DNA from 4 places in the Rhizobium sp. TRM95796 genome. Region 4 is predicted to be linked to each of the others. Evidence: riboswitches for the same ligand, from Rfam matches in the RefSeq annotation. Region 4 holds a riboswitch; each other region holds the start of a gene.
What was found. Region 4 has a riboswitch for cobalamin ahead of OCK01_RS02560 (ABC transporter ATP-binding protein). Riboswitches for the same ligand answer to the same signal wherever they lie in the genome.
Positions count from the first base shown of each region.

Region 1 (4,205 bases), on a different contig from region 4:
TGGAGGCGATCCGGGCCTTGACCGAAGCGGGCGTTCCCACAGCCGTGCTGGCCGCGCCGATGATCCCGGCGCTCAACGATCACGAACTCGAACGCATTCTCGACGCCGCGGCCGCCGCCGGGGCCAGGGAAGCCAATTACATCCTGCTGCGCCTGCCCTTCGAAGTCAGCCCGTTGTTTCGCGATTGGCTGCTGCGCAACTATCCGGATCGCTACCGGCACGTGATGAACCTGGTGCGCTCCATGCGCGGCGGAAAGGACTACGACGCCGAATTCGGCAAACGCATGAAGGGCGCCGGTCCCTATGCCTGGCAACTGCATCGGAGGTTCGAACTCGCCGCCAAGAAGCTCGATCTCAGGCGGCGCGGCATTCAGCTGAACACCGATCTCTTCGTGCCTCCGTCCGGCTATGGGGTGCAACTGAGCCTCCTCTAGTTCTCAGTATCGGATGCTGGGCCCGGCATGTCCCTGAAGCCGGACCCAGCGTCGACCAGCGCCCTCCGTCGAACCGCAACGACGGATGGCGCCCGCAAGCATCCCGGGCCGCCGCCCTCGATCCGGGACTTGCGGGGAATCGGCGGGATATGCCACAAACCCCGCATGACGCGTCCCGCCGATTCCCTACCTTTCTTGTTTGAAGACGTCGCCCCGACTTTCGCGATCGAGGAAGCGTTGATGCGCGACGGCTACGACCGCATCGTCGGCCTCGACGAGGTCGGCCGCGGACCGCTCGCGGGACCCGTGGTCGCTTGCGCGGTTGTGCTCGACCGCGCCCGTATTCCGACCGGCCTGAACGACTCCAAACAACTCTCGCTCTCCGAACGCGAGAGGCTCTATGCGGAGATCCTGGGAAGCGCCGAGGTCGCCATCGCCTCGGTCAGCGCCTTGGGAATCGACCGGACGGACATTCGCAAGGCGAGCCTCGAAGCCATGCGGCGGGCGACCCTTTCTCTGTACAGGCGGCCCGATTTCGCAGTCATCGACGGCCGCGACGTTCCCCCCGGCCTGCCCTGCCCCGGCAAGGCCTTCGTCAAGGGCGATTCCCGCTCGGTCTCGATCGCCGCGGCGTCGATCGTCGCCAAAGTCACCCGCGACCGGATGATGGAGGCGGCGGCGCATTCTCATCCGGGCTACGGCTTCGAGAAGCATGCGGGCTACGCCACCGTCGTGCACCGCCGCGCCATCATCGAACTCGGCCCCTGCCCCCTCCACCGCATGAGCTTTCGCCCGCTGCGGAAGGACTAGTTCTTGTCGCGGGATGGATTGCCGCGGGGACACTATTTCAGCTACATCATTATCGTCCGGCGCCCGCTCGCGCGGGAGAATCGGGAAGCCGGTGCGAAACCGGCGCGCGCCCAGCGCTGTAAGGCGGATGCCGCTTCGAGACGCCACTGGGAGACCGGGAAGGCGAAGCGGCAGATGAAACCGAGCCAGAAGACCGACCGGACGACATAGCCCGACGCGCGAGGACGGCGCAGCGGGCACGCCAGACGCAGGGGGTAACATGCTTGGCGCCGCTCATCGCGACCTCACGGCCGTGGGTCCGTTTTCCGATGCCGACAAAGACGCGGTCTACCGCGCCATCCATACGCGGCGCGACGTCCGCAACGAGTTTCTTGCCGATCCGATCGATACGACGCTGCTCGACCGACTGCTGGCGGCTGCCCATGCCGCCCCTTCGGTGGGGCTGACACAGCCGTGGAATTTCATCCTGATCCGCGAGGAAGCCAATCGCCGCGCCGTCCACCGATTGTTCGAGGAGGCCAACAACGAAGCCGCCGACCGGTTGGAGGGCGACGTCAAGAAGAAGTACCGGGCGCTCAAGCTGGAGGGGATACTCAAAGCCCCGCTCAACATCTGCATCACCTGCGACCGCAAGCGCGGCGGCGAGTTCGTGCTCGGCCGCACGCATCATCCCGACATGGACATCTATTCGACTGTCTGCGCAGTGCAAAATTTCTGGCTGGCCGCACGGGCGGAGGGCATCGGCGTCGGCTGGGTGAGCATCTTCGACCATCGCCGCCTGGCCGCGTTGCTGGGCATACCCGACAGCGTTGAAATCGTCGCCTATCTCTGCGTCGGCCATGTGTCGGAGCTCTACAGAAAGCCGGAACTCGAAACCAAGGGTTGGCGTGACCGGATGCCGCTCGACCGGCTCATCTTTTCGGAACGCTGGCCGGAGGAGTCGCATGTGTTGCGGCTCTATCGCGAAATTGCGATGAAACCGGTACCGCCCGCCTGAAACGCGACAGCGCCCATAAAAAACCCGCCTCGCGGCGGGTTCTTCAATCGAGGCTCCGAGACGCGCTCAGTTGAGCCGGGACTTCACTTCGCCCACCGCGTCGTTGAACAGCGCGTTGGAGAGCGAGGCGTCGGTCTTGCCGGCGATCAACTTTTCCGCAGCGGCGACCGCGAGGTCGACGGCGGCGGAACGAACAGCGGCCACAGCTTCGGCTTCCGCCTGCTTGATCTTCTGTTCGGACATCAGAGTGCGGCGAGCCACGTAATCGGCGGTCTTCTGCTTGGCCTCCTCGGCCAGAGCATCGGCTTCCCGCTTTGCGGCGGCGACGATTTCGGCGGCTTCCGCTTCGGCGGCGGCGCGCTTCTTCTGGTATTCGGCCAACAGGGCCTGCGCTTCGTCGCGCAGTTTTTTGGCCGAATTCAGTTCAGATGCGATCTTCTCCGCGCGCGAATCGAGCGCGCGGGTGACCATGCCGGGAACCTTGAGGTAAATGATCACCCCGAGGAAGATCAGAAGCGCGACTTGCGCCCAGATCTGCGCCCAAAATGTTGCATCCATTACGAGCCTCCTCAGCCTTTCACGGCGTTGACCGCGTCAGCGGCTTCGCCCGAGTTGACGGAAACGCCGGTGAGCCGGTTGACGATCTCCGCTGCGGCGTCCTGCGCCACGGTGGAGACTTCGCCCAGCGCAGTCGCCTTGATGGCGGCAATGCTGGCCTCTGCTTCCGAGATCTTCCTGGCGAGATCGGCTTCGAGCTGCTGGCGCTCGGCGTCCGACTTCACTTTGGCGGCGTCACGAGCTTCGGCTGCGATGCCCTGCGCCTTTGCGCGAGCTGCGGCGAGTTCCTGCTCGTATTTGGCGACTGCGGCGTCGGCTTCGTCCTTCATCCGCCGCGCCTCGGCGAGATCGCCGGCGATGCGGGCTTCACGGGTCTCGATGATCGAACCGATGCGAGGAGTAATCAGCTTCGACACCAGGAAATAGAAGGCGCCGAAGGTAACCGCCAGCCAGAGAAGCTGCGATGGATATTGGGTCGCGTCGAAGGGAGGGAACACATCGGCGTGGCCGGCGTCGTGCGGAACACCGGTTTCGGTGTGCACTTCGGCTTCCGTCGACTGCACTGCCCCTTCCACCGCCGTGGCGGACAGAACATAGGCTGTCGTCACAAACATTCCTTCCTCCAGGGCAAGGATACGGTATCAAAAAACGGGCCACGGCCGAACGCCATGGCCCGATGGTTTTTTGAGACGCCGATCAGCCGAAGAGAGCGAGAAGAGCGACGAGCAGCGAGAAGATGCCCAGAGCTTCCGTCACGGCGAAGCCGAAAATCAGGCGGCCGAACTGGCCGTCGGCTGCAGACGGGTTGCGAAGCGCGCCGGCGAGGTAGTTGCCGAAAATGTTGCCGAGGCCGAGGGCTGCGCCGCCCATTCCGAGGCAAGCGATACCGGCGCCGATGTACTTTGCTGCTTCAGCTTCCATTGTAGAACTCCTTCAGTGTTTTCGTTTGGTGGCTGTTAATCAGGAGCGCCGGTCAGTGTCAACCGACGCCGAACTCTACTCACGACCTTAGTGGCCCGGATGAACCGCGTCGTTGAGATACATGCAGGTCAGAACCGCAAACACATAGGCCTGCAGGAAGGCGACCAGGAATTCGAGACCGGTGAGACCGATGGTCATCAGCAGCGGCAGGATGGCGCCGACGATGCCGATCGGGCCGAGCACGCCGAGCGAGACCACGAAACCGGCGAAGACCTTGAGCGTGATGTGGCCGGCGAGCAGGTTCGCAAAGAGACGAACCGAGAGGCTGACGGGGCGCGACAGGAATGACACGACCTCGATCATGGTCACCAGGGGAACGACGAGCATCGGCACGCCCGACGGGACGAACAGACCGAAGAAGTGGAGGCCGTGCTTGTAGAGACCATAGAGCACCACGACCAGGATCACGAGCAGCGCCAGAGCGA
Region 1 is NZ_JAOXHE010000005.1:132,093-136,297, reverse strand. Features, by position in the region: gene OCK01_RS12035 (PA0069 family radical SAM protein) at 1-434, shown strand, start outside; gene OCK01_RS12030 (ribonuclease HII) at 600-1,244, shown strand; cobalamin riboswitch at 1,285-1,461, shown strand; gene bluB (5,6-dimethylbenzimidazole synthase) at 1,504-2,241, shown strand; gene OCK01_RS12020 (F0F1 ATP synthase subunit B) at 2,308-2,799, opposite strand; gene OCK01_RS12015 (F0F1 ATP synthase subunit B) at 2,811-3,413, opposite strand; gene OCK01_RS12010 (F0F1 ATP synthase subunit C) at 3,496-3,720, opposite strand; gene OCK01_RS12005 (F0F1 ATP synthase subunit A) at 3,808-4,205, opposite strand, start outside.
Region 1: another riboswitch for cobalamin. It lies ahead of bluB (5,6-dimethylbenzimidazole synthase); the one in region 4 lies ahead of OCK01_RS02560 (ABC transporter ATP-binding protein).

Region 2 (4,205 bases), on a different contig from region 4:
CGGTGGATCAGACGCTCAGTCACTGGCAGCGTCTGATAGACGTGCATCTGACCGGCACCTACCTCGTCTCCAAGACCGTGGCGCCGTCGATGATCGCGCGACGCTCCGGCGTGATCCTCAATCTCAATTCCATCGCCGGGCTGATGGGCCTTCCGGTCCGCACCGCCTATTCCGCCGCCAAGGCCGGCATCGGCATGTTGACCCAGGTGCTGGGTTGCGAATGGGGTCCTCACAATGTTCGCGTCAACGCGGTGGCGCCCGGCTACATGATGACGCCGCTCACCGAAAAGCTCATCGCCGAAGGCAAGATCGACGAGAAGCGCATTCGTCGCCGTACGCCGATGGGCAAGATGGGCACGGCCGAAGACATCGCCGAGGCCATGGTGTTCCTGGCCTCCGACAAGGCCAAGTTCATCACCGCGATCACGCTGCCGGTCGACGGCGGCTATTGTTCCTGGGGGGCTCCATCCGACGCCTTCCCGCTCGATTGAGGAGCGACGCCATGACCGCGAACCTCGACACGCCCCGCCCTGAAGCCCGCATGGATGCGAGCAAGATCGCCTATCGCCAGCCGCAACCCTTCGGAATGATGTCGGACATATTCCTGGGCGACGGCCTCGACCTCGACGCTGACGAGCGCCTCTGGATCCCGCAGGCCGAGGGCGTCTCGTTCCGGCCGCTCGTGCTGTCTGTGAGCCAGGGCTATTACGTCAATTTGCTCCGGGTTCGAAAAGCGGGCGTGCTGTCGCGGCATCGTCACAGCGGCCCGGTTCACGCCTTCACGCTGCGGGGGCGCTGGCGCTATCTCGAACATGACTGGGAGGCGACGCCGATGAGCTACGCCTTCGAGCCGCCGGGCGAAACGCATACGCTGGTCGTGCCGGAGGATGTCGGCGAGATGATCACGCTGTTTCATGTCACCGGCGGTTATGTCTATGTCGACCCCGACGGCGTGGCGCTCGGCTATGAAGACGTGTTCACCAAACTCGCCGCCGCCCGCCGGCATTATGGCCAGAACGGGCTCGGAGTCGATCGGCTGATGGAGTTGGTCAAGTGAGCCTCAGGATCTTCGGCGGACCGCATCGTTATCTTCAGGGTCCGGGCGCGCTGGACGAGCTCGGCCGCCTTGCCAGGCCGTTCGGGACCAATCCGGCGATCATCGCCGACGCCTTCGTGCTCGATCTTCTCAAGGATCGACTCGAGACGCTTCTGGCGGCGGAAGGGCTGACGCCGATCGTCCTGCCGTTTTCCGGCGAGATCACCTATCCCGCCATCGACGCGCTGGAAGCGGCGCTGTCAGGTCAACGTCCTTCACTTGCGATCGGCATCGGCGGCGGAAAATCGCTCGACGCCGCCAAGGGACTGGCGCGCAAGCTCGGCCTTGACGTGATCACCGTGCCGACCATCGCCTCCAACGACAGCCCGACCAGCAGCGCCATCGCCATGTATGACGATCATCACGTGATGATCTCGGTCGATCGTCTCGCCCGTTCTCCGGAAGCCGTGATCGTCGATACGACCCTCATCGCGCGGGCGCCGCGGCACTTCCTGCTGGCCGGAATCGGCGACGCCGTCGCCAAGAAATTCGAGGCTGAAGGCTGCCTGAACGGCTCGGGCGTCACACCCTTCGGCACGAGACCGCTCGTCTCGGCCGCGGTTATCGCCGACGCCTGCTATCAGACGCTGCGCCGCTCTGCGCAGACCGCGATGGTGGATCTCGACGCGGGCAGAATGACCCAAGCCCTCGAAGACACGATCGAGGCGACGATCCTGATGAGCGGCCTCGGCTTCGAAAACGGGGGGCTGTCGCTGGCCCACAGCCTCACCCGCGGCCTGGTGAAAGCCAGGGGCGCCAAGGACGCGATCCACGGCCAGCATGTCGCCTGGGGCGCGCTGGTGCAACTCGCGGCCGAAGGCCGCCGGGGCGAACTCCAATCGCTCGTCGCATTCAACGGTTCGATCGGTCTCGCCACCTCGCTCGGCGATCTCGGCATGAGCGAGCCGACCAAGGCGGAGATCGAGGACCTCGCTCGCTGGACCATGACGGCTCCTCATCTCGGCAATATGCCCAATCCGGTGAGTGTCGAGACGATCATGCTGGCCATCGAACACGTCGAAGAGCTTGCGCACCATATGGACCGGCGGGGCCCGTCGCGTGATCGAGCCGTCGCCGGCTAGACGCGCCGTTGCCCCGACGCAGTTCACTCGTGTTACCGCCCGCTTTCGGGAAGCGGTGTGGAATGTCGCGCGTTTCCAGACGGCTCGCGCAGGCCCGCATTCATTCTGCTGACGTTTAGATATTGTGTTTTCGACGAGTCGAGCATAGTGATTTCCGGGATGGTTCCGCCTGACTTGAAGAAGGGTGGATCAAAAGGGAACACGGTGAGGACTACCCATCAGGGGCCGAGACCGTGGCTGCCCCCGCAACTGTGAGCGGTGAGCGACATCCATTATGCCATTGGCTGCTTGTCGGCTGATAAGGCGGATCGAGCCATGACCCGCGAGCCAGGATACCTGCCATCGCTGGGCCACGACATTCCGTGGCGACTTTATCAAGCTGCGCGGTGGGCGTGGTTGAGGGCGTGTTATGCATATTATGGAAGGATATTTGCCGGCCGCGCATGCGGTTGGCTGGGGCGTGGTGTCCGCGCCATTCGTGATCTATGGGGCGAGGCGCATTGTAAAGCTCGTCCGGGAAAAGCCCGAGATCAAACTGTTGATGGCGGCTTCGGGCGCTTATGTGTTCATCCTGTCGGCTTTGAAAATCCCGTCTGTGACGGGCAGTTGCTCCCATCCGACAGGCACCGGGCTTGCGGCGTCGCTGTTCGGGCCAACGGTGACGACGGTTCTTGGGACGATCGTCCTGTTGTTCCAGGCGCTTCTTCTCGCCCATGGCGGCCTGACCACGCTGGGCGCCAACATATTCTCCATGGCCATTGTCGGTCCCTTCGTCGCCTATGGCATCTTCAAAGGGGTGTCCGGAGCAGGATTCAGCGGCGCGATCGCGATTTTTCTGGCCGCGACGCTCGGCGATCTCGCCACCTATGTGACGACGTCGCTGCAGCTTGCGCTGGCGTTTCCCGATCCGGTCTCCGGCATGGCGGGCGCCGCGGCGAAGTTTCTCGGCATTTTCGCGCTGACCCAGGTGCCGCTCGCCATCAGCGAGGGTCTGCTGACCGTGATCGTGTACAATCTCCTGCAGCGCTACAGCCGCGGCGAGATGAATGCACTCAATATCCTGAACGCGAAGGCCTGATCATGCTGAAACGTAATCTCTGGCTCCTGCTGGCCGTCATCGTCCTGGCAATTCTGCCGCTCGTCATCCATCACGGCGGAGACGCCGAATTCGGCGGCTCCGATGGCGAGGCCGAAGCGGTCATCACGCAAATCCGACCCGATTATCAGCCATGGGCTACGCCGCTTTGGGAACCGCCGAGCGGCGAAATCGAAAGCCTGTTGTTTGCCTTGCAGGCTGCGATCGGCGCCGGGTTGATCGGGTTCTATTTCGGACGCCGCACATCGCCGGCCAAGCGTTCCGATTCGCACTGAGTCATGCGCGCGATCGATCGCTGTGCGCAGACCAATCGCTGGCGGCGTCACGCCGCTGGCGAGAAGCTCTTTCTCTCATTGGGCGTCATGGCTCTTTCGCTCTTGTCGGCGGGATGGTCCACACAGGCCGCCGTGCTCCTGGCGATGCTGGCGCTGACGCATTTCGGCGCCGGTATAGCTTGGCGCGACATAGCCGCCGCGGCGCGGATCCCGCTGCTCTTCATCGCAACCGGCGGCGTGGCGCAGCTTTTTTCCGTGACGGTGGTCGGATACGTCCCTCACATCGCGCTGGTTTCCGACGAGGGAATTGGCCAAGCCTGTTTCGTCGCTCTCAGAAGCAGCGCCTGTGTTTGCTGTTTGCTGTTTCTCGCGCTCACCACGCCGCTTCCGAGCATTCTTCAACTCTTGCAGCGGAAGGGCTTGAACGCGGAAATATCCGATATCGCCATGGTGATGTTCCGGATCATCTGGGTCTTGCTGGATTGTCTGAACGCCGGTCGGCAATCGCTCGATGCTCGACTGGGTTACACAGGAAAACGGCGCATGCTGAAATCGAACGGGCTGTTGCTCGCGTCTCTGCTGCCGCGCGTCTTCGCGCGCGCTCGGCGCATGGAGACGGGCTTGGCCGCCAGGGGCTATACGGGCCGGCTGGATTT
Region 2 is NZ_JAOXHE010000009.1:219,122-223,326, reverse strand. Features, by position in the region: gene OCK01_RS19410 (SDR family NAD(P)-dependent oxidoreductase) at 1-491, shown strand, start outside; gene OCK01_RS19405 (2,4'-dihydroxyacetophenone dioxygenase family protein) at 503-1,057, shown strand; gene OCK01_RS19400 (glycerol dehydrogenase) at 1,054-2,178, shown strand; cobalamin riboswitch at 2,322-2,537, shown strand; gene OCK01_RS19395 (energy-coupling factor ABC transporter permease) at 2,588-3,256, shown strand; gene OCK01_RS19390 (energy-coupling factor ABC transporter substrate-binding protein) at 3,259-3,549, shown strand; gene cbiQ (cobalt ECF transporter T component CbiQ) at 3,553-4,205, shown strand, end outside.
Region 2: another riboswitch for cobalamin. It lies ahead of OCK01_RS19395 (energy-coupling factor ABC transporter permease); the one in region 4 lies ahead of OCK01_RS02560 (ABC transporter ATP-binding protein).

Region 3 (4,205 bases), on a different contig from region 4:
CTTCAGGAAATCAGGCGCGAGCATTTCGAGCTTGCGCATGTCGATGCGCCCCATCAGCCCCGCCCAGGGCGCGGCTCCGGAACGATGCTCCGGCAGGAAAGCCAGCTTGAGATTCGGCATCCGCGTGGCGAGCAGTTCGAGCTCCTCCCGGAAGATGATCTCTTCCGGTCGCCGGGCGCTGTTGACGAAGACGACATCCGTGCCTGGAGCGCAATCGGCGAGCCAGCGCAGCATCGACATCATCGGCGTCACGCCGGAGCCGGCCGAGACGAACAGGAATTTCCGCCCGAGATCCCGCCCCAGCGTGAAATGGCCGCTTGGACCGTAAGCCCGGACGCGCGAACCCGGCTTCACATTCTCGAACATCCAGCGCGTGCCGACGCTGTTGGGCTGCGCCTTCACCGTGATCGAAATGGCGTAGGGGCGCGAAGGCGATGACGAGATGGTGTAGGTGCGGTGCAGATCGCCGCCCTCGGCGCGCAACTCGACCGTGATGAATTGGCCGGGCTGGTAGCGAAACCAGCCGCCGCCTTCAACCGCAAAGGTGAAGGTCTTCACCTCCGGCGCCTCGTCGGTGACGCCAGTGCAGACCAGCATCTGCCTTGCGGAATTCCAGGGCTTCAGCTCGTCGAGCGGAAGCGGGGTCGGCGTTGCGCCCATCAGCATCATCGCGCGCGTCCTCCGATCAGGCCACGGACCGCAGCGCGGGCTTGCCCGCATCCGTCAGCCGCTTTTCCATGAAGCTCGAATACCAGTCCACGAATTGCGCCACGCCGCCCTCATGCATTTCCGAATAGGGGCCGGGCTCATAGGCCGGCGAGTGAATGCCAAAGGCGTTTTCCTCGACGATCTGGCGGTCCTGGTCGTTGGTCTCGGTCCAGACATGCGTCAATTCGTCGAGACGATAATCGATGCCTTCCACCGCATCCTTGTGCACCAGCCATTTGGTGGTGACCGCCGTTTCCGTGGCGCTGATCGGCATGACGCGGAAGCTGATCGCGTGGTCGCTCAGCACATGGTTCCAGGTGGTGGGATAATGGAACAGCAGCAGCGTTCCGATCCGGTCCATGTTGACATTGTCGGACAGTCGCATCTGCACCGCCTTGCGGCCGGAGATCGTGTAGCTGACGGCGTCGCGGAGCAGCGGCATGCGCGCAGTGCGGTACTGGCCGTCGGTGTCGATCACAAATTTGCTGGGCAGACCGATGTTTTCGCACTTCGCCCAATGTTCGGTGATCTCCGGATCATCCTCTGCGCCGCTGACGCCCGAAGCGGTCGGCGCTTCCGGATAGGTCTTGCAGAGTTCGGGATGATTGCCGGCGCAATGGTAGCATTCGCGGTTGTTTTCCCAGACGAGCTTCCAGTTGCCCTTTTCGATGATCGTGCTCTCGAAGGCCACTTTGGCGTCGCGCAGCCGGTGCGGCAGGAAATAGGGCTCCATCATCGCCCGGAACGGCGCGAAATCCATCGGCTGGTCGGCGAGACAGATGAAGATGTAGCCGCCCGCCGTTTCGCAGGCCACCGGCTTCAGGCCGAAATTGGTCGTGTCGAAATTCTCGCCCATCTGGCGCGCGAAGGCCAGCGAGCCGTCGAGCTCATAGGTCCACTGGTGATAGGGACAGACGAGCTTGTTGGACTGTCCCCGCTCCTTGGTGCAGACGCGGCTGCCGCGATGGCGACAGGAATTGTGGAAGGCGTTGATGCGGCCGTCTTCGCCGCGCACGATCACCACCGGATAGGCGCCGACCTGCACGGTCATATAGGCGCCGGTCGTGGTCAATTCGCAATCATGGCCGATGAAAAGCCAGTCGCGATACCAGATCTCTTCGAGATCGAGCTTGAAATAGTCGGGATCGATATAAAAGGGTTGGTCCAGGCTGTAACCGGGTTTGCGGGCGCGGAGTCTGGAGAGCATGTCGGCGCGAATATCCATGGTCGATCCTCGTCAATTCAAGGGCTGGGCATGGTGGACGCGCGCGGAATACCGCCAAACGCCGCGCGCGAAAGCGCGGACGATCCGCCGGTCTTCCTTTGATCGCCCACCGCGATCAGTCGGGTTATGTCGTCGAGGTTGGTGTCCGGGCTCAGACGCCGTCCCTTCCAGGACTTTCGCGATCTCCTTCCCAGGCCTATGGCCCAGTGGCTCCCGTCGCGAATTCAGCGTCTTTACCGTTGCGGGGGCAGCGCCGGGTTCGAACACCGGCTTCCCATTTAACCCCTTGGCCTAGACCGCGAGGCGCCTCGATGTCCGGATATCACCACGGCTCATGCGACACGGCGAGTTCGTTTGCGACATTGTCTTGCTCGGCGCGGATAAAATCCGACCGCGTCCACATTTAAGCGCCTTGCATTCTTCGACCATGGCGCCGATATGCCGGGAGCCGCGCTGTGGTCTCGGACCGAAAGGGGCGCGGAGCTTTACAAGGATCTTCCGATGAGCATGCTTTTTTCTCCTTTCCAGGCGCGCGGTCTGACGCTCAAGAACCGCCTCATGGTTGCTCCGATGTGCCAATATACGGCCATCGACGGCGCGGCCAACGACTGGCATTTCGCCCATCTCGCCCGCTTCGCCATCGGCGGTTTCGGCTTGGTCATGGTCGAGGCGACCGCCGTTTCGCCCGAGGGGCGCATCTCCTACGCCGATCTTGGCCTGTGGTCGGATTTCCAGATCACGCCGCTCGAACGCATCGTCGCCTTCATCCATAGCCAGGGCGCAGCCGCCGCCATTCAATTGGCCCATGCCGGTCGCAAGGCCTCGTCTCCCGTGCCGTTCCGTCCCGAGGTCAGGGACGAAGACAAGCTGTCGATCGGTTACGAGGATTGGGAGCCGATCGCGCCGAGCCCGGTCATCCATTCCGAGTCCGCACGCGGCTACAAGACGCCGCGCGAAATGACGCTGGAGGACATCCAGAGCTTCAAGGAAGCCTATGTCGCCGCCGTCGGCCGGGCCGAGGAAGCCGGCTTCGACGTGGTCGAGATCCACGCCGCGCACGGCTATCTTCTCAACCAGTTCCTTTCGCCGCTCGCCAACAAGCGCACGGACGAGTATGGCGGCTCGCGCGAAAACCGCATGCGCCTGCTGCTCGAACTGGCCCAGGCCGTCCGCGCCGCCTGGCCGGCGTCCAAGCCGCTGTTCTGCCGCATCTCCGCCACCGACTGGCATCCGGACGGCTGGACGATCGAGGACAGCATCGTGCTCGCCCGCGAACTCGAGGCGCGCGGCGTCGATGTGATCGACGTCTCCTCAGGCGGCTTCGACGGCGCGTCGATCAAGCCCGGCCCGCTCTACCAGGCCGATCTCGCCGCCCGCATCCGCACTGAATCGGACATTCCCACCGCCGCCGTCGGCCTCATCACCGAAGCGCGCGAGGCCGAAGCCTTGCTGACCGAAGGCAAGGCCGATCTCGTCGCGCTGGCCCGCGAGGCGCTCGACGATCCCAATTTCGCCGCCCACGCCAAAGTCGCGCTCGATCCGAGCGACGGCGCCTATGACTTGCATGCGCCGCAGGCCGGTTACGCTGTGCGCGCCAAGGACAAGGTCCTGCGCAAGGGCGCCTACGCCTGATGCAAAACGAAAGGCCCGGAAGCGTCGCTTCCGGGCCTTTTTGAATTCTGCTCTTGGACGATCAGACCAGGCGGCTCTGCACCAACGCCGCTTCGACGAAGCTCGCAAACAGCGGATGCGGCTCGAAAGGCCGGCTCTTGAGCTCGGGGTGATACTGCACGCCGATGAACCAGGGATGATCGGGATATTCAACCGTCTCAGGCAGCACGCCGTCCGGCGACATGCCGGAGAACACCAGACCGCAGTTTTCCAGACGATCCTTGTAGTCGACATTCACTTCATAGCGATGGCGATGACGCTCGGAAATCTCGGTCGAACCGTAGATGTCGGCGATCTTGGTGCCCTTCTTGAGAGCGGCGCGATAGGCGCCGAGGCGCATCGTGCCGCCGAGATCGCCCGACGCCGAGCGCTTCTGAAGCTCGTTGCCCTTGACCCATTCGGTCATAAGGCCGACCACCGGTTCATTGGTCTTGCCGAATTCCGTCGAGGACGCATGCTCGATGCCGGCGAGATTGCGGGCGGCTTCCACCACCGCCATCTGCATCCCGAAGCAGATGCCGAAATAGGGCACCTTGCGCTCGCGGGCGAATTGCGCCGCCCGGATCTTGCCTTCAGACCCACGCTCGCCGAAGCCGCCCGG
Region 3 is NZ_JAOXHE010000014.1:22,560-26,764, forward strand. Features, by position in the region: gene OCK01_RS23695 (hybrid-cluster NAD(P)-dependent oxidoreductase) at 1-669, opposite strand, end outside; gene OCK01_RS23700 (aromatic ring-hydroxylating oxygenase subunit alpha) at 686-1,933, opposite strand; cobalamin riboswitch at 2,052-2,259, opposite strand; gene OCK01_RS23705 (NADH:flavin oxidoreductase/NADH oxidase) at 2,435-3,565, shown strand; gene OCK01_RS23710 (CTP synthase) at 3,627-4,205, opposite strand, start outside.
Region 3: another riboswitch for cobalamin. It lies ahead of OCK01_RS23700 (aromatic ring-hydroxylating oxygenase subunit alpha); the one in region 4 lies ahead of OCK01_RS02560 (ABC transporter ATP-binding protein).

Region 4 (4,205 bases):
GGCTGCAGGAAGGCGAGGGCGACGGCGAGGGTGACGGCGGGGTAGAGAAGATGCGGCCATTCGGCGAGGCCCAGGCCGCCGAGCATCCAGAAGGTCACCGATTGCGCCGCGCGGGGATCACCGAGGAAAACCAGCAGGTTGGCGAGCGCGGTGAAGACGAAGGAGACGGCGACGCCTGCCAGAACCAGCCGGTCCGCGCCATTGGCGTGGCCGACGCGCGCGGCGATCGGAACGGTGATCATGGCGACGAGCGCCCCGGCGAAGGCGAAGACCGGCACGGTCAGCGCTCCCAGCACCATGCCGACATGGATCAACGCGATCACCGCGCCGACCGCCGCGCCCGAGGAGACGCCGAGCAGATGCGGATCGGCGAGCGGATTGCGGGTCAGCGGCTGCAGCACCGCGCCGGTCAGACCGAGACCCGCGCCGACCAGCCCGCCGAGAATGACGCGCGGCAGCCTGACATCCCAGACGATGCTTTCCCGTCCCGCCGACCAGTCGACCGCAATCATATCGGGCGCAATCTTGTTGGCCACGATCTTCCACACCGTGAGAGCGGGAATGGAGGCTGCGCCCAGCGACACCGCCATGATCATGGTGAGGCAGAGAAGGCCGAGGAGCGCCGCGGTGATCAGGAGGAGGCGGAGAGGGGGCATGGGGAGCGGTTGCTACTTGTTTTTGTTTCAGTTTTGCGTGCAAGATTTGTAGGTAGGCGTTTTGGCGCGCCCGGTTCCTGCGTTTCAGAGATGTCGGGGATCTTGGCCACCCCCTCTGTCCTGCCGGACATCTCCCCCTCAAGGGGGAGATTGACTCGCGGTGATGCCTCGCTTTCTCTTGACGCCATCAGTTGCGTCAACGAGGCCATTCAATGTAGCGGAAACCGGCGCCCCAGCCGATCTCCCCCCTTGAGGGGGAGATGCCCGGCAGGGCAGAGGGGGGTGTTTCCGGTCCGCAGCGCTAGCGAGTCGTCCAAGTTGCCGCCGCTCAATGCGCGCTGATCACATATTGCGCGGATGAAACGCCTTGGCCAATCGTGCGATCGCTCCGATGTTGCGTGGACCCGGCGTCGCCTCGACATAGTCCAGCACGACGAAACGATCATTCTTGACCGCGTCTACATTCTTGAAGGCCGGGTTGGTTTTCATGAAGGCGATCTTCTGCTCGGCGGTGACTTCGCCGTAATTGACGATCACCACGACTTCGGGATTGCGCTCGATCACCGGCTCCCAGGAGACTTCGGTCCAGCTTTTTTCGACGTCGTCCATGATGTTCTTACCGCCGGCGGCTTCGATCATGGCGGTGGGGATGCCGTATTCGCCCGAGGTGAAGGGCTTCTCCTCGCCGGAATCGTAGACGAAGACGCGGGCGGGACGATCGATCGGGCCGACGCCCTCGACGATTTCGGCCAACTCCTTGCGATAGCCCGCCACCAGCGCCTCGGCGCGGTCCTCGACGCGGAAGATCTTGCCGAGATTGAGGAGGTCTACGAACATATCGTCCATGGTCGGCTTGGCCTTGTTCATGATGTGAACGCAGCTTTCGGTCAGCTCATAGACCTTGATGCCGAGCGGCTGAAGGGTTTCCGGCGTCACGTCGCCGCCGACCTTCATGCCGTAATTCCAGCCGGCGAAATAGAAGTCGGCGTCGGCGCCGAGCAGCACTTCCTTGGTCGGATATTTCGGCGACAGTTCAGGCAATTCCTTGACCCCGTCGCGGATTTTCTCGTCCAGCGTCTTCCAGCCGGATACGCCGGTATAGCCGACCATGCGGTCCTGCAGCTTCAGGACCAGCATCATTTCGGTGAGGTTGACGTCGTTGGAGATGGCGCGGCTGGGGGCGGCGTCGAAGGTGACGTCGCGGTTGCAACTCTTGACCGTGACGGGGGCGGCGAAGGCGGCGGTGGCGAAAAGCGAGAAGGTTGCGCCGACGATGAGAGAAAGGGTTTTCACAGGAAAGCTCCGGAATAGGACGAACGGGAAAAGGCGAAGCGCGCGGAGCCCTCGGCGCCGATGCGGAATTTTGCGGCCTCGACGCCGAAAGCGCCGGCGATGGCTGTTTCGGTGAGCACCGTCTCGGGCGGGCCGAAGGCCGTCAGCCGTCCGCCGTTGAGAATGGCGGCGCGCGAGGCGAAGCCGGCGGCGAGATTGATGTCGTGCAGCGTGGCGATGACGGTGACGCCCAAGCCTTCAAGCAGATGCAGGATGTCGAGCTGGTGGCGGATGTCGAGATGGTTCGAGGGCTCGTCGAGGATCAGCAGACGCGGCTCCTGGGCGAGCGCCCGGGCCACCAGCACACGTTGCTTTTCCCCCCCGGACAGGGTGGAAAACTGCCGCCCGGCGAGGTTTTCGAGGCCGAGATGCTCCAGCGCATGGTGGACCTTGGCGCGGTCTTCCTCCGACCAGCGGCTTAATCCCCGCCGCCAGGGAATACGGCCCATCATGACGATGTCGCGCACGCTGAAAGGGAAGGCCGCCGGGCTTTCCTGCAGCACCACCGCCACCTTGCGGGCGAAGTCGCGCTGCGGGATCGACCAGATGTCCTCGCCGCCGAGCAGCACCGAGCCGTCGCTCGGCCGGACGCCGCGAAACAGGCAGCGCAAGAGCGTCGTCTTGCCGGCGCCATTGGGGCCGACGATCGCCAGACGTTCACCGGCGGAAATTCGCAGGGAGATGTCGGCGATGAGTTTCGGGCCGCGCGGCGGGGCGAAGCTGACGCCGCGGGCTTCGAGATCCAGACCGTCCACCGCGCAGTTCATGACGCGGCCTCGGGCAGACGCCCGGTTTTGTGGAGAAGGCGGATTGGCGCCGCCATACGCATCAGGTTATGACCGGCGAGACGCCGGCCGCCATTCGATAATCGCATCGGAACACCCCGTCCGTGGTTACTGTCGCTGAATGGCAGGTCTCCTGGCTTGCGGGTCTTCGCCGGTCTGCGCCTTCCCAGCTTTCGCCAGTGGCTCGTTGCAGACAGGCTCGCCGCATACAGTTGCGGGGGCAGCCACGGCTTCGGCCCCTCTGGGGTCGTCCTCACCGTGTTCCCTATTAAGCCGTCGCCCATTTTCGCGGCGACAGCGCCATTCTTCTCTGTCATGCCATCAACTCTCTTATCGCGCAAGCCGGATCGCGACATCCAGTTTCGTCTCTTGCTTTGTAATGGTATAACATTTGTTGACTGTCAATCGTTCACCATGGTTTTCGACGCGGTGTTTACGGGTCGCGGCTAACAATAGGGGAGAAGGAGCCGCGCATGCTGAACTGGAACACGATCACCGAACATGGCGACTATGCTGCGGAACGCTCGGCGTTGCTGACGTTGCTGGAGGGCGCGACGACCAAGCCGTATGTCGATATCGTCGGCGTGCCGACGATCGGCATCGGCTTCAGCCTGCGCGCCAATCTCGACAAGGTGCTGCTGGCGATGGTCGGGGAGGAACATTACAGCGAGACACTTCTGTCGAAGCTCGACGCCGTGGTGGACAAGACCCATTCTTACGGCTCCAGCGCCACACTGATCTCGGCGCTCGACAAGGTGATGGCGGCGTGGAGCAAGTCGGTCGACAGCGATGTTCCCAAGACATTCGCCTTCGCCAGCAGCGACCAGATCGCCGAAGCGCTCGACCTGATTTCCCCGACCTATGACAGCTATGTCGACAAGTGGTTGTCCGGCATTCCGGACTCCGATGAGCGCATGGCGCTGTTCTCGCTGGCTTACAACAATCCGGGCCTGCTGGGCTCCGGGTTGAAGGCCGCGATCGAGGAGGGGGATCGCGCCGAAGCCTGGTTCCAGATCCGCTACTATTCCAATGGCGGCGCGAGCGCCGGCCAAGGCATCGCCAACCGCCGCTATGTCGAAGCCGATCTCTTCGGACTCTATGACAAGGACGGCAAGGCGACATTCTCGGAAGCGGTTCAAACGGGCCAGATGCTGGCGGAATGGCATGAGAAAATTCTGAGTTACGAGGCGAATTACGATCCGGGCGAGGCGGCGAAGATCAAGGGCGTCGAAACGATCGGCGACATCACCGAAGAACTCGCGCCGGCCATCCGCACGGCGCTCAAGACTTTCGGCCTGTCGGCCAAGACGGAGGTCGAGGAACTGCTCGCCACCGACAAGGGCGTGACCACGGTCTATGGCGACGGAACGAGCGCCGACAGCGCCGCAAACGATGCCGACATGTTGATCGGCCGCGCGGGCGCCGACACGCT
Region 4 is NZ_JAOXHE010000001.1:525,779-529,983, reverse strand. Features, by position in the region: gene OCK01_RS02570 (FecCD family ABC transporter permease) at 1-656, opposite strand, end outside; gene OCK01_RS02565 (ABC transporter substrate-binding protein) at 999-1,949, opposite strand; gene OCK01_RS02560 (ABC transporter ATP-binding protein) at 1,946-2,755, opposite strand; cobalamin riboswitch at 2,879-3,093, opposite strand; gene OCK01_RS02555 (M10 family metallopeptidase C-terminal domain-containing protein) at 3,247-4,205, shown strand, end outside.